2 regions of the Mesorhizobium sp. WSM4832 genome follow, and region 2 is predicted to be linked to the other one. Evidence: predicted binding sites of a transcription regulator. Region 2 holds the regulator's gene; the other holds the start of a gene.

The links. Region 2 encodes PhoB, which activates phosphate uptake and scavenging genes when phosphate is short. Its sites were predicted from a motif close to TGTCATNNANCTGTCAT; they were not measured.
Region 1: the regulator PhoB is predicted to act here: its motif matches at 4,063-4,079, upstream of AC0L2L_RS20150 (acid phosphatase).

What each region holds. Positions count from the first base shown of each region.
Region 1 is NZ_JBVVQH010000014.1:84,956-92,717, reverse strand. Features, by position in the region: gene AC0L2L_RS20170 (2OG-Fe(II) oxygenase) at 1-629, opposite strand, end outside; gene AC0L2L_RS20165 (carboxymuconolactone decarboxylase family protein) at 885-1,409, opposite strand; gene AC0L2L_RS20160 (OsmC family protein) at 1,415-1,837, opposite strand; gene AC0L2L_RS20155 (hypothetical protein) at 1,888-2,337, opposite strand; gene AC0L2L_RS20150 (acid phosphatase) at 2,397-3,929, opposite strand; gene AC0L2L_RS20145 (cytochrome-c peroxidase) at 4,149-5,417, shown strand; gene AC0L2L_RS20140 (hypothetical protein) at 5,578-5,823, shown strand; gene AC0L2L_RS20135 (dihydrofolate reductase family protein) at 5,867-6,454, opposite strand; gene AC0L2L_RS20130 (NmrA family NAD(P)-binding protein) at 6,485-7,348, opposite strand; gene AC0L2L_RS20125 (winged helix-turn-helix transcriptional regulator) at 7,447-7,762, shown strand, end outside.
Region 2 is NZ_JBVVQH010000008.1:14,301-22,062, forward strand. Features, by position in the region: gene pstC (phosphate ABC transporter permease subunit PstC) at 1-123, shown strand, start outside; gene pstA (phosphate ABC transporter permease PstA) at 127-978, shown strand; gene pstB (phosphate ABC transporter ATP-binding protein PstB) at 975-1,778, shown strand; gene phoU (phosphate signaling complex protein PhoU) at 1,799-2,500, shown strand; gene phoB (phosphate regulon transcriptional regulator PhoB) at 2,514-3,203, shown strand; gene AC0L2L_RS13130 (flavin-containing monooxygenase) at 3,386-4,645, opposite strand; gene AC0L2L_RS13135 (hypothetical protein) at 4,802-5,506, opposite strand; gene AC0L2L_RS13140 (TetR/AcrR family transcriptional regulator) at 5,675-6,322, shown strand; gene AC0L2L_RS13145 (ROK family protein) at 6,429-7,670, opposite strand.

The DNA.
Region 1 (7,762 bases), on a different contig from region 2:
TTGTGCACCGCAAATATCACCGCGTCGCCGCGCCTCAGCGGCACCACTTCGGCGCGGCTCTGCATGCGCGGGCGCTGTTCGGTCAGGACGAACTCGCCGCCGGTAAAATCCTCGCCGGGCTCGGACAACAGGATCGCCACCTGCAGCGGAAAGGCGAGCGCGCCATAGAGGTCCTGGTGCAGGCAGTTGAAGTCGCCGCGGCCGTATTGCAGCAGAAGCGGCGTCGGCCTCACCTGGCCTTCGTCGTGACAGCGCTTCAGGAAGGCGTCGTGCTCGGCGGGATAGCGCAGCGCTACGCCCATCTTCCCGTTCCAGTCATTGGCGACCGTGGCGAGCCTCGGATAAAGGGCTGTGCGCAGACCCTCGATCAGATCGGGAAGTGGGTATTTGAAGTAGCGATATTCGCCCTTGCCGAAGCCGTGGCGGGCCATGACCACATGACTGCGGAAATGCTCCTCATGCGCATAGAGACCGGCGATGCCGGCGCATTCCTCGGCCGAAAGCAGACCGGGCATGACGGCGCAGCCATGGGCGTTGAGGTCGGAGACCAGGGTGCGCCAGTCCTGCGCGGCGACGCGGGATTCGGCTGAGCGGCTCGCGCGCTTAGTGTTCAGGGAATGGACGGTCATGGGTTGGCTCCTTACTTACCCTGAAGATGGGGCGCGCGACGGAAGGGAGCCACCCGATTCATGCGGAGGTAGGCGCGGCTTCCCCTTCTCCCCCTTGTGGGAGAAGGTGTCGCCGAAGGCGACGGATGAGGGGTGTTGGAAGGAATGAGGCGGTGGCAATTTCAAGCCTATTGCCAAGCTGGAACACCCCTCATCCGTCTCGGCGCTGCGCGCCGATCCACCTTCTCCCACAAGGGGAGAAGGGGAAGCCGCGCTTCACCGCCTCCGATATCCCTCCAGCTCCGGATCGAGATCCACCTTCACCGCGTTGGTGAACACGCAGGTCGCCACCATGATGCCGGCGAAGGCGGTGAGGTTGACCAGCAGCGTCTCGTCATAGCGCGCCTTGAGCGCGGCCCAGGTTTCATCGGACACGGCATTGGCATCGGCGGCGACCGTGTTGCCGAATGCGATGAGCAGCGCCTCGGTCGCGGTCGGCTGAATCGCTTCGGGATCGAGGCCTGAGTCGATCAACGCGCGGCGGAAGAAGGTTACCGGAACCTCCGCGCGCATCATCTCGGAAATCGCCTTCGAGAACAGCCAGATGGCGCGGTCGTCGAGCGTCGGCCTGAGCAGGTCGCGCAGCGTGAACCATTCGGCGTAGATGCGGTGGGCGGCCGGCGAATGGAGCAGGATGCGCTTCATGTTGGTCATGCGGCCGCGCAGCGCGAGCTCGCGGTCGTGCTCGTCGCGGATTTCTTCCGGGGCGGTGGCGTAGTTGATGGGAGACAGATGCGCCATCGCCCTCATCCCAGCGTCGCGTGAAGCGCCGGCGCGCCGCGCAGCGTGTTGGAGACGGTGCAGATGTCCTCGGCGTCCGCCAGGATCCGCTGCTTCGTCGCGGCGTCGAGGTCGCCGGCGATTTCCAATTTGACGGTGAAGGTCTCGACCCGCGACGGCTCGTCCTTGGCCTTCTCGCCACCGACATCGGCGCTGACCTCGCCGAGCCGGTCGGCGACGCCGAGGCGCGTGGCGGCGATGCGGGCGCTGAGCACCATGCAGGCGGCCAAAGAGGCATAGAGCAGGTCGAGCGGGTTGAAGCCGGGCGCGCTCACCTGGGTCACGACATCGACCGTGCCGCCGGTCGGGGTCGTGACCACCGGCAGGCCGCCCGGCGGCAGGACGGCAAGCGCGCCGACCGTTCTGGTGCGTAGCTTTAGGTCAGCCATTGGCTCTTTCCCTCAGTGGTCACGCTGATTCGCGGCTTGCCGACGTGGCGTCAAAGACGTCGCCAGATCATCCTAAGTGGCGAGCCGATCACACGTTCAAGGGCGTGCAGCTTGTCGTCGGCCACGGACGAGACGCCAGGATTCGAAACCGATACCGCAAAACTGCCGAACGCTGCCGGCCAGATATAGTTGAGGTCGTTGAGGGAGGACGCCTTGCCGCAGCAAGGCATCGCGACAACGAGATCTTCAAAACCTGAAGCCGCCGCGCCATCCATTGCCTCAGCCCACCAATCAGCGACGTCGCTGCCGCAGAACGCACATTCAATGCTTTCCGTATTCGCGCCTGCGTCGAAGAAGGTCACCTCGTCTTTTTTTTCGACCGTGACCTGTTCTGCCTGGGGAAAAAATTCCCAAGCCAGCTTCGCCGCCTCTTCTGCCGCTGTTTCGTCAGGCCGCCAGTGAGGATCGAGAGGAACAAAGCTCAGGTTATTGTCGGACATCGTACTTTCCTGGGCAAAAAGCCCAGCCAAGGCAAGTACTTTCAGCCGGGTCTGAAACGCTACTTCGTCAGATCAAGCGCTGCCGTCAGATCGCCCATCGGCGGCTGGTCGTTGTTGCGCAGCGCCTTGTCGCGGGCGACGATGCCCGGTAGCACCGGCAGGTCGTAGCGGTTGGTGATGAAGCGCAGGATCGAGGTCGTGTCGTACTGCGTGTGGTCGACCATGCCCATTTTTGCGTAGGGCGAGATGATGATGGCGGGGACGCGGTTGCCCGGGCCCCAGCGGTCGGCCTTGGGCGGCGCGACGTGATCCCAGAAGCCGCCATTCTCGTCATAGGTGACGACGACCAGCATATGTTGCCATTGCGGGCTCTTCTCCAGATGCGAAACAAGGTCGGCCAGATGCTGGTCGCCGGATGTCACGTCGGCATAGCCGCCGTGTTCGTTGAGATTGCCCTGCGGCTTGTAGAATGTGACGGCCGGCAGCTTGCCGTCGTCGATCGCCTTGATGAACTCGACCCCGTCGAGGCCACCGTCCTTGAGGTGTTCGGCCCGCGCGGCCGTGCCCGGCGCGTAAGCCGCGAAATAGTTGAAGGGCTGGTGGTGGAACTGGAAGTTCGGCACGGGCGTGGCGTTCTTGCCGTCGAGCGTGGCCTGCCACGCGCCGCCATACCAGGCCCAGGAAATCCCCTTGAGCGAGAGCAGATCGCCGATGGTGATGTCGTGCTGCGGCGGCAGCGTGCTCGGCTGCGCCGGATCGGCGAGCGCCTTGTCGCCGCCCTCGGCCGGCTTGTTGGCGCTCGGCTGGTAAGGCGGCTGCATGGTGTTGACGACGTAGAAGTCCGGGGCGATCGCCCCGTCATTGACGAATTTCGGCACGCCGCCGAGAGCCGAGGCCGGCGAATTGTCTGCCACCTTCAGCGTCACCCCGTCGGGTTCGACGGCCGCGATCTGGCCCTTTGCCGGGCCGGTGTCGGCATGCGGGTAGACAGGCACGCAGGCGCAGGCGAGCATGATATGGTTGAGGAAGGAACCGCCAAAGGCGCCCTGGAAGAAATTGTCGGCGAGCACGTATTTCTTGCCGACCGCCCACATCGGCAGGCTCGAGCCGTCATAATGGCCCATGACCAGCGAGCCGGAATCGGCCCAGGCGACGAACTTGTCGTTCTTGCCGGCGTCGATCTGCATCTGCTCCTGGTAGAAGCGGTGCCAGAGATCATGGGTTATGACGTTGGGGCCTTCGTTGAAACCCTTGGGGTCGTCGATCGAGAACGCGGCATTGGCGAGATGCGCGGTCTGGGCTTCGGTCACGGCCGGCGTCACGCCCTTGCCGGTCAGCCCGCCCCAGGCCGGCGGCAGTTCGGCAAGCTGCGTGCCGTCGCGGTCGAGTTGACGCACCTGGCCGGCGGTAAGATTGGCGAGCCCATTGGCGCCGGGGAAGCCGCCATAGAGATTATCGAAGCTGCGGTTCTCCGCGTAAATGACGACGACGGTGTCGATCTTGTCGTAGCCGGGAGGGGCGGCCTGCGCGACGGCAACGAGCGATGCCAGCGCCGTTGAGGCGAGGCAAAGGGAAAGAAAGGACCGGATCATTGGAGATGCCTCGTGGCTTGGGAATGGCTGGAGGACGGCAATGCAACTACATCAATGCCCAGCTACTTGGGCGCCTTGTCACCTTTGTGACAGTTGCTCCCCAGCCGAACACGGTTTCGTGAGCGAGAAGGCCGGTCATCAATCCGTTGCACTCGATCCTTACGTCGCAAAAGAAATCGGGCCTTACGTCGCGAAAGAAATCGGGCGAAGAAATCAGGGATGTCGCCGAGGACGATGGGACATCGGAAAAATCACGCAATCGCCATTGCAGCGGCCTTGACGGCCGGCTTCACCGCGCCTGCCAACACCGCGGAGCCTTCCGGTGTCCATCCCGGCCCGATGTCGCGCCAGGAAGCCTTTGCCCGCGCCGATGCGCTGACGGCGCTCGGGCGGCAGATGTTTTTCGACCCTTCGCTTTCGGCCTCGGGCAGACAGGCCTGCTCGTCCTGCCACGATCCCAACCATGCCTTCGGGCCAGCGTCGGCCGCGCCGGTCGAGATGGGCGGACCGAAGCTCGACCAGCCCGGCGTCCGCGCCGTGCCGTCGCTGCGCTACCTGCAGGCGGCGCCTGCCTTCACCGAGCATTTTTATGACTCCGAGGACGAAGGCGACGAGAGCGTCGACAATGGCCCGACCGGCGGCCTGACCTGGGACGGCCGCGCCGACCACGGCAAGGACCAGGCGAGGATCCCGCTCTTGTCGTCCTTCGAGATGGGCAACAAGGACGAGGCCCAGGTGGTCGCCAGCCTGCGCAAGGCGCCCTATGCCGATGCCTTCAAGGCCGTGTTCGGCGCCGATGTCTTCGACCATCCGCGGGACGCCTTCGACGCCGCGGTGGAAGCGCTCGGCACCTTCGAGCAAAGCAGCGCCGATTTCTATCCCTATTCCAGCCGCTACGACGCCTTCCTCGCCGGCAAGGCGCAGCTCTCCGCGCAGGAGTTGCACGGCCGCGCACTGTTCGAGGACGAGGCGAAGGGCAATTGCGCGAGCTGTCATCTCAGCGAACCGGCCAATGACGGCGAGCCGCCGCAATTCACAGACTACGGCCTGATCGCGATCGCCGTGCCGCGCAATCCGGCGATCGCCGCCAACGCCGATCCCGATTATTTCGACCTCGGCCTGTGCGGGCCGCTGCGTACCGACTTCAAAGGACGGACGCAGTATTGCGGGCTGTTCAAGACGCCGACGTTGCGCAACGTGGCCCTGCGAAAAAGCTTTTTCCACAACGGCTATTTCCACACGCTGCGCGAGGCGGTGGCCTTCTACGCCAGCCGCGACACGGATCCCGGCCGCTGGTATCCCAAGAAGGCCGACGGGGAGGTCGACAAATTCGACGACCTGCCAAAGGCTTACTGGCCGAACCTCAACACCGACCCGCCCTTCAACGGCAAGAAGCCCGGCGGCAAGCCGGCGCTGACTGACGCCGAGATCGACGACATCGTCGCCTTCCTAGGCACGCTGACCGACGCCGACCAGGCGGGGCAGTAAGGCCGAGCTGCCAAGCACACAGTCGGGGAAGCAACGTGGCGCGGCTCCAGTCGGAACTGCCAGCTATCCACCGCATTTTGTGTGCCAATGTGAGGCATGTCATAGGAACGTCGAACCGCGCCTGCTATATTGCTGCCATCGTCACAGATGGAGTCTCCCCATGAGGTTCGTCGCGGTGCAGGAGCCGCCCGGTAGCAGCTGGACGGTGTTCGATGCGGGCAATGGCGTGCCTGCCGAATATGCCGGCCGGGTGCTTATCGGCCTGACGTCGCGCGAAGCCCGCTGGTTCGCCGCCGTGGGCAACGACCACTGGCCACGATCCGACCGGCCGGCCGTGCAACTGCGGCTGGTCAGCGGAGGCAGTTGCCTGCCGACCCCGGAAAGGCACAGCCAAACAAGCAGTTGAGAAGCCGCGCTGCCAGATTGATTCAGGCAATATCGGTTGTCTCTCATCCCGCCGGCGCATAGCGGCTCACCACCATGCCGCTGGCGTAGGCCTTCGAGCCGAGTAGCTTGAGCCTGCCGAACCCGCCCTTGTCGAAGATGCGGCGGCCGCTGCCCAGCACCGCCGGATTGATGAAGAGCTGGAACTCGTCGACCAGGCCGGCGGCGATCAGCGCCGAGGCGAAGCCGGCGCCGCCGAACACGGCGATGTTGCCGCCGTCGCCTCGCTTCAGCGCGTCGACCTCGCCCGGCAGGTCGCCGCTGACGACCCGCGTGCGCTCCCAGCGCGAGGCCTCGAGCTTGTCGCTCGCCACCACCTTCTGTGCCTCGACGATGCGCTGCGCGAAAGCATAGGAGCGGTCCTTCGGATATTTCCTCGCCGCATTGCTCCAATGGGCCAGATACCCCTCCTGCGCCATCTTGCGGCTCAGCAGGATGGTGTCGATGGTCTTGAAGACGGCGTTGAAGTCCTGTTTCAGATCCTCGTCCCAGGCGCTGTCGTCGCCCCATTCCCAAAGCTGCCAGCGATGGTCCTCGTCGGCGCCGACAAAGCCGTCGACCGACATCTGCATCTGAAGGATGAGCTGTTTCATTGTCGTTGTCCTCGTCTGGATTTTCGGGGTTCAGACGGCGTTGCGGGTGCGGGCGAAGTTTTCAGCCCAGGCTTCGAAGCTGGTCGGCGTGGCGTTTTCAACCGACGGCGCTTCCAGCGCCCAGCGCTCACCCTTGTTGAAGCTTGCCGCCGTTTCGCCGAGCGCATCAGCAAAATTCGGCGATATGCCGTTGGCGACCATGCGGGCCCGCGCATCGGCGAAAGAGGTTTTATAATAGGCGACATCCTTGCCGATCGCCCGGCCCAGGATCATTGTGGCCTGTTCGAGCGTGTAGTAGCCGCCACCATGCAATTCGACGACGCGCTGGGCGGGAAAATGCTTGGTGTTCAACAACGCGGCGGCGCGCTCGCCAATGTCCTTTTCGGAAATCAGCGGCATCGGCAGGTCGCCGCGAAAAGGCGCGGCAAAAACGCCAGACGCCGCCTGTTCCACGAAACCCATGCCCTTGACGAAATTCTCCATGAAGAAGGAGGCGCGCAGATAGGCAAGCTCCTCCAGGCCGAGTGCTGCGAGGCGCTCCTCCATCAGTGCCGCGCCGAGCGAGGTGCCCTTCTTGAGATGGGCGTTAAGGCCGCTGAGCAGGACGACGCGGCGCAGGCCGGCCTTGGCAATAGACGATGCCAGCCGCGCCCCGACCTCGTCCTCGAAGCGATGCAGGTCAGGCGCCGTGACGTCGAAGGGGATCATCACATAGGCGCTGTCGGCGCCAGAGAAGGCGGCGTCGAGCGCCGCCTGGTCGTCGAGCGGGATACCGAGGCTGCGGGCGACGCCGCGCACCCTGTGCCCTGCCCTGCTCAACCTTGTCGAGACCTCGGCGCCGACGTCGCTGGTTGCGCCGACGACCACGACGGTGTGGTTTGTTTGCTGGTTCACATCGGCCTCCTCTTCGCTCAATTGCTTTACTTTTGGAACCATTTGACTCAGAATTCGAATGATGTCAATAGTAAAGTGATTTAAAAATGGAACCATTGATGTCGACCAAGGGACGGTCCGGCTGCCCGATCAGCCTCTCGCTCGAATTGCTCGGCGACCGCTGGACGCTGCTGATCATCCGCGACCTGGCCTTTGCCGGGAAAAGGCATTTTCGCGAGTTTCTGCAATCCGACGAAGGCATCTCGTCGCGCACCCTGGCCGAGCGGCTGCAGACGCTGGTCGACGAAGGCATCCTCACCCGCAGCGACGACCCGACCCATGGGCTGAAGGCGATCTACCGGCTGACCGAAGCCGGCATCGAGCTGTTGCCGGTGCTGGCGACGCTAGGCGCCTGGGGCAGCAAACATCGCAGGG
Region 2 (7,762 bases):
GACGGCGACCTCTACACATCCTCGCTGGTGTCGCTTGGTCTGATCCTCTTCATCATCACCTTCATCATCCTTGCCATCGCGCGCTACATGCTGATGCGCATCGACGCCCGCACGGGAGCCTGACCGATGTCGACGTCCCTTGCACTCCACAACAGCCGCAAGCGAAAGAACGGCGTGATGATGACGCTTTGCGTCATCGCCGCCGGCATCGGCCTCGCCTGGCTGGCGCTGATCCTCGGCGCCCTGCTCTACAAAGGACTCTCGGGGTTGTCGCTGTCGGTGTTCACGCAAATGACACCGCCGCCCGGCGATGCCGGCGGCCTGCTCAACGCCATCTACGGCAGCATCGTGATGACCATCATCGGCATCGTCGTCGGCACGCCGATCGGCGTGCTGGCCGGCACCTACATGGCCGAGTATGGTCGCTTCTCGAAGCTCACCACGGTGGTGCGCTTCATCAACGACATCCTGTTGTCGGCCCCCTCGATCATCATCGGCCTGTTCGTCTATGAGCTGCTGGTGCGGCCGATGGGGCACTTCTCGGCGATTGCCGGCGCCGTAGCGCTGTCCATCCTGGTGATCCCCGTCGTGGTGCGCACCACCGAGGACATGCTCAACCTTGTGCCCAACGCACTGCGCGAAGCGGGCGCCGCCATCGGCGCGCCGCGCTGGGTGGTGATCCGCTCCGTCGCCTATCGCGCGGCCCTGTCCGGTATCGTCACCGGCATCCTTTTGGCGATCGCCCGTATTTCCGGCGAGACGGCGCCGCTTCTCTTCACCGCGCTCAACAACCAGTTCTGGTCGAGCAATCTCAATGCCCCGATGGCCAGCCTGCCGGTGACCATCTTCCAGTTCGCTCTCAGCCCCTACGAGGAATGGCAGCAGCTGGCCTGGACGGGCGCACTCATAATCACCCTGACGGTTCTCGGCCTGAGCGTCATCGCCCGCAGCCTGACCGGACGCAGAGAGGACAGATGAAACCGATGTTGTCCACCGACCTGAACGCACCCGACACGACCGTCGAGAAGGCCAAGATCGAGGTCAAGAACCTCAACTTCTACTATGGTCAGTCGAAGGCGCTGAAGGACATCAACCTGTCCCTGCCCGAGCGCAGCGTGACCGCCTTCATCGGGCCGTCGGGCTGCGGGAAGTCGACGCTGCTGCGCGTGCTCAACCGCATCTACGAACTCTACCCGAAGCAGAGCGCGGAAGGGCAGGTGCTGCTTGACGGCAAGAACATCCTCGACCGCTCGCAGGACCTCAACCTGCTGCGCACCAAGATCGGCATGGTGTTCCAGAAACCGACGCCGTTCCCGATGTCGATCTACGAGAACATCGCCTTCGGCGTCAGGCTCTACGAGAAGATCGGCAAGGCCGAGATGGACAGCCGCGTCGAGCAGGCGCTGAAGCGCGCGGCGTTGTGGAACGAGGTCAAGGACAAGCTGAACGCCAGCGGCCTCAGCCTCTCCGGCGGCCAGCAGCAGCGTCTGTGCATCGCCCGCACCGTGGCGGTGAAGCCCGAGGTCATCCTGCTCGACGAGCCGGCCTCGGCGCTCGATCCGCTGTCGACCGCCAAGATCGAGGAACTGATCGACGAGCTGCAGGCCGACTACACGATCGTCATCGTCACCCACAACATGCAGCAGGCGGCACGTGTGTCGCGGCAGACGGCGTTCATGTATCTCGGCGAGCTGGTGGAGTTCGACCGGACCGAGAAGATCTTCACCTCGCCCCGCGAGAAGCGCACGCAGGACTACATCACCGGCCGCTTCGGCTGAGTTCATACGAGGACATCATCATGGCCGAACATACCGTCGCTTCCTTCGACGAGGATCTGAGGCAGATCAGCCGGCTTATCAACGACATGGGCGACCTTGCGGCCTCCATGGTCGGCGCATCGGCCAGGGCCCTGCTCGAGACCGACAATGCGCTGGCGCAGCGCGTCGTCTCCGACGACGCCATCATGGACGCGCGCCAGCGCGAACTTGACGACCGCGCCATCACGCTGATCGCCAAGCGCCAGCCGATGGCGGACGATCTTCGCCATGTGGTCGGCTCGATCCGCATGGCGGGCGACCTCGAACGCATCGGCGATCTCGCCAAGAACATCGCCAAGCGCGTCGGTTCGGTGGGCGTCAGCGCCGCGCCACGCGATCTCACGCATTCGATCGATTCCATGGCGCAGCTGGTGCTGATCCAGGTCCAGGCCGTGATCCAGGAATACACGGTGGGCGACGCCACGGCGCTGGCCAAGCTTCGCAACGACGACGAACGCATCGACGTCAAATACACGTCCGTCTTCCGCGAGCTCCTGACCTACATGATGGAAGACCCGCGCAACATCACCGCTTGCACGCATCTTCTGTTCTGCGCCAAGAACCTCGAGCGCATCGGCGATCATGTGACCAACATCGCCGAGAACGCCTATTATGTGCTGACCGGCACGCAATTGCCCGCGAATCGTCCGAAGCAGGACGAGATGTCGGCGCCGGCGGCCTGAAGGGTAACTGGCAATGATCGCGCCACGCATCATGGTGGTGGAGGACGAGGAGCCGCTAGGAGTGCTGCTCCGCTACAACCTCGAATCCGAGGGTTACCAGGTCGAAGTGGTGACCCGCGGCGACGAGGCCGAAATCCGCCTTCAGGAAAACGTTCCCGACCTGCTCGTGCTCGACTGGATGGTGCCGGCGGTTTCCGGCATCGAGCTTTGCCGACGCCTCAGGATGCGGCCCGAGACCGAGCGGCTGCCGATCATCATGCTGACCGCGCGAGGCGAAGAAAGCGATCGGGTTCGAGGTTTGTCCACCGGCGCCGACGATTATCTGGTCAAGCCGTTCTCGACGCCGGAGTTCATGGCGCGCGTCAAGGCGCTGCTGCGCCGCGCCAAGCCAGAGGTGCTGTCCAGTGTGCTCAAGGTCGGCGACATCGTGCTCGACCGGGAATCGCATCGCGTCTACCGCAAGAAGAGCGAGATCAGGCTCGGCCCGACCGAGTTCCGCCTGCTCGAATTCATGATGCGTCACCCCGGCCGGGTGTTCTCGCGCAGCCAGTTGCTCGACAATGTCTGGGGCGAGACGATCTACATCGACGAGCGCACCGTGGACGTCCATGTCGGCCGCCTACGCAAGGCGGTCAACAACGGCCGCATGCCGGACGTCATCCGCACCATCCGCGGGGCGGGCTACGCGATCCGCGAGGATTAATGCATGTCGCGCAAAAGTGTGCAGCGGTGTTTTGCCAAAACGACATGCATAAAAACAAAGACTTAAAGCGCGCGCCTGAATCCGTTTCAGCGACGCGCTTTAGAGCCCTTCGATCCGATTAATAGCCTGAATCTCGCGAGAGGAAGAAGCCGCCTCCGGATGATATTCGCTTCGAGTCGGCATCACTGAATCGGGACGTCAGAGGCAGCTGCTAAACGACGCTGGATATCTTCGACCAACCGGCCTGCTTCCTCCGCGATTGCCAATATTGTGCCCGACCGTCGCGAGATCGCGAAAGGCAGGCCGGCAAAATACACGCCGGGAGCGCCTGCGAACCCGTTCTCGTGCAACGGTTGGCCGTGTGCATCGAGCACCTCGGGAACGCGCACCCACCCGAAATCCCCCCTGAACCCAGTGCACCAGATCACCGTTGTGATCCCCCTGGCGTCGAGATCGATTGATCGGACCGGTGGATTGGGCAGCAGCGCGGCAATCACCTCGGCCGGGTCCGGCTCAGCCCGCGGGGCATCGATACCGTTGCGCTCGATATACTCGTCGATCTGGCTTCGAATTCTTGCGGAGCCCTCGTCTGCATGGCGGACATGCGCTTCTGCCTCGTCGCTGAACGAGAGGTGTCCGGCGTCGACGCCCGTGAGCCGGCCCAGAAGGACAACGCCTTGCGCGCTGAGGGACTGCAGGCTGATCGTATGGAGCGCTCCTGTCAGCGGCCTTCCGGGAATGGGTCCCTGCTGAAGCATTTCCCTGCGCGTCACATCTATCAATCCGGAAAGAACCATCCAGACACTGATGTGGCGACCCCGATACATGCGGGGCAGTCGGCCGACCCGGCTGCTTGCAAGAAATACGGTTCGCCCCGCCTGGACCAAGTCCTCGGCGATTTGGCCGCCCGACTGGGCGCTGCCGATCACCAGGACGGCCCCATGGTCGAGACCGGATGCGTTGCGGTAGGCCGATGCATCGATCTGTCGGATGTTGAGCGGCAGCAAAGCAGAGAAAGGTGGGCGCGCCGGACAATTCTGGTTGCTGCTGGCGATCACCACGTTCCTCGCCCACAGGGAGCCGTTCGGAAGGGTCAGCCGGTAGAGGCCGCCGCTGGCAACAAGGTCGGTCACCGGCGTACCGGTTTCCACCGGAAGGCCATACCGCCCGGCATAGTCCTCCAACAGCGCGACAAACTCGCCGCTTGTCATCGCACCGTCGGGATCTGGGCCGACATAGGTATCCCCGGGCATGACTGTTTGGCTGTTGGGTGTGTTAATCCGAAAGGAGTCCCAGCGCTGGGTTCGCCAGGTCTCGCCGATGCGACCTCGCTCAAATACTCTATGGCGCAAGCCGCGCTGCTTCAGCGCATGACTGACGCCTAGCCCCGCCCAACCGGCACCGATGACGGCGGCATCAAGAACGTCCGTTCCGCTCGTCATTACGCTCCCCTCTGATTGTCAACCTATTGTATTTTGCGCAATCAGCAATGGCGGGCCTTCTGGTACCGCGGCGTCTGCTTCACAACCCGTCGGACTTCTTCAACTCTTTCGACCCGTTGCGGACATTCTCAGCGAACGTTTGCCGCCTGGAGCGCTTCAGCTTTTGACGGAATCGCCGACCCCGATGGTGCTCGCGCGTATCCACAGCAATCCGGCCAGCCAGGCGATGGCTGTCGCAAGAACCACTAAGCCCAGGTCAAGAGCCCACTCCGGCACGAACGCACGGAGCGCGATCGGCACCGCGCCGATGACGTAGAGAGCCAGTGGAATGCGCGGCATATCTCGTCCAACGGCAAGAGAGATCGCAAATGCCAGCGTTCCAAGCAGGAAAAGCAACGAACTGGCGACTAGAGCCAGTCCGAGCGGCCCGGCTCGCAGGTCCATGATGATCGTCGGCGGAAGTTTCGAAAATACGAGATTGATCACCACCTCCACACCTTCCAAACTTGCCAGCGCAATGAAGTTGATGACAAACGCGATGGTGCCGAATAGGCCCGTGCGCCTGCCAAACGCGAGAAACAAGCCCACGACGAGACCGAGCGCCAAAATCTCGGCGAGCGGCGCGAGGAGTTGCGTTAGATCGGTGGTCGAGATCAGCGAACTGCGTTTAGCCGCGTTGACCAAAAGAATGAGCGCACTTCCCACCCCGGCGACGGCGGCAAGCCGATAAAGCGTGGCGCCGGACACGGCCGCACTCGGCTGAGCAGTCCGGAGATTCTGCTTGTGCTGCGGTTCTTCGGCTGGGTCCTGGGATGATGTGAACGATTGCGAACGGCGAGTTTCGGCGTCTCTGGCGAGCATGTTCGGGTCCTCCGTCTGGGCATTTGGCAGCCGCGAAGACCGCAGGCCTGTTCCGATCCCATCGGTAATCATTGCTTACATTCGCAAACGCGAATTGTAAACAGTGATTACATTTTGGAGGTTTCTTGATATAGAGGCGAGATGCAGCTCGATGGAACGAGGGACGAAATGCCAAAAGCCAAGACGCCTCATCGCACCAGTTACCACCATGGCAATTTGCGGGAGGTCCTGATCGATGCCGCGGTTCAACTTGTCGAGGAGGGCGGTCCCGACAATGTGAGCGTGCGCGAAGTCGCAAAGCGGGCGGGCGTTTCTCCTGGCGCGCCCTTCCGTCATTTCACTAATAAGACCGCATTGATGACGGCTGTCGCAGAGCAGGCAATGAGCCGATTCCGCTCGGAGATAACGAATGCTATCGAGAACTTACCTACGGACGACCCGGTTGAGCGCTTCGCCGCTGTTGGGATCGCCTATTTGCGCTGGGCTATTCGAAACCCCACTCATTTCCAGATCATCTCGACGCGGAGTCTTATCGATTGGGACAGTTCGGAGTCGTTGCGTCGCGATAACGAAGCGGTGCGTGTGTTGGTAGAAGGGTCGATGGTGGAGGCGCAGCGACGAAACATGCTCCGGTCAAACGATATCTCGGAGACCCAAATAGCCGCGAGGGCCCTCGTCTACGGGCTCGCACGCATGTGCATTGATGGGCACTTTGCGCAATGGGCAGTGGCTGGACATACTGCGGAGCAAACTGCGCAGAGCGTATTAAAACACTTCGTGACACTCATTGGAAACGACGGGCCTAAAGGGGATTAAACGCCGCTGGCCAATGTCCGGAAATGGCGCAGGGCTGTCGGAGGCCGGGGTCCTCATTGGGTCGGAATTCGGTCGTCAAGAATGAAGTTAGTTTCAACCCTGATCCTCAGGCCACGTTCTTCCCCGCACTCGTCCTTGCCTGCACGCCCGGCGCGAAAATCTCCTGGTCGACGAAGGTCAGCGCGCGCATGGCGCAGCCTTCGCGGATCAGCGGCAGTTCGTTCGGCTCGGTGTCGAAGGAAATCGATTTCGAGTGCTGGCCGCCGGCGGTCTGGGCGATCGCCTCGCGCAGCGCCGGCTCGATCAGGTCGAAAGCCGCCGCGCTGACGCCCACCATGGCCACCGGCGCCGGGTCGATCAGCGCGAACAGGCTGCCAAGGCCGAAGCCCAGCGCCTCGCCGGCGCGGCGATAGGCCTCGCGCTCAGGACCGTCCGTCTCGCGCGCCTTTGCGGCAAGCGCCCGCATGTCGGCGTCGCCGACGTCGACCGGCTCGGCGTCCTCGCTCATCTTCTTGGCGCTGCGCCAGATGGCATAGTTGCCGGCATAGGCCTCGACGCAGCCGCGCCGGCCGCAGCGGCAGAGCGCCCCGCCCGGACGATGGATCATGTGGCCGAACTCGCCTCCGGAAGAATGCGTGCCGGTGAACAGCTCGCCCTTCAGCACCAGGCCCATGCCGATGCCGTGCGAGAGCAGGATGGCGATGAAATTGTCGCGATAGCGGTCCGGGTCGCGCCATTGCAGCGCCACCGCCATCATGTTGCAGTCGTTCTCCATGGTGGCGGGAATGCCGAACTCCGCCTCGAGCATGTCGGCGAAAGGAATGTCGGTCAGCGGCGTGATCGGCGACCACAGCATGGCGCGCGCCTGGGAATCGGTGATGCCCTGGATGCCCATGGCGATGCGGGCGACGCTGCCCAGGTCGAGGTCGGGATCCTGCAGCCGGCGCCGGACGATTGCCATGCATTCGCCAATCAGCTCGTCGCGCGGCATGCCAAGCGTGTCCAGGCGCTGCTGTTCCTCGGCGATCACCTGGCCGGCATAATCGATCACGGCGACCGACAGGAAGTTCAGCGACAGCACCACGGTCAGGACCGCGGCGGCTTCAGGGTTCAGCGCCAGGCCGATCTGCGGCCGACCGCGTTTCAACGCCGTCGGCTCGTTGGCTTTGCTCTCGGTGAGAATCCCCTCCTGGATCAGATCGGCGGAAATCGCCGAAATGGTCGAGTGGCTGAGCCCGGTGGTCGCGGCAATCTCCGTGCGCGATGGCTGGCCGGCGCGGCGCACGGCCGAAATCACCATGGCGCGATTGCGCCGGCGCAAATCGTCGTGGCGGATTCCGACCGACATCGTCTCGCACGTCCTCCCGGGTCATCGCGGCCCGGTGATGATGCCCTGGCCTGTCGCTGACACGCCAGGGATAGTGGCAGAAGCCAAAGCGC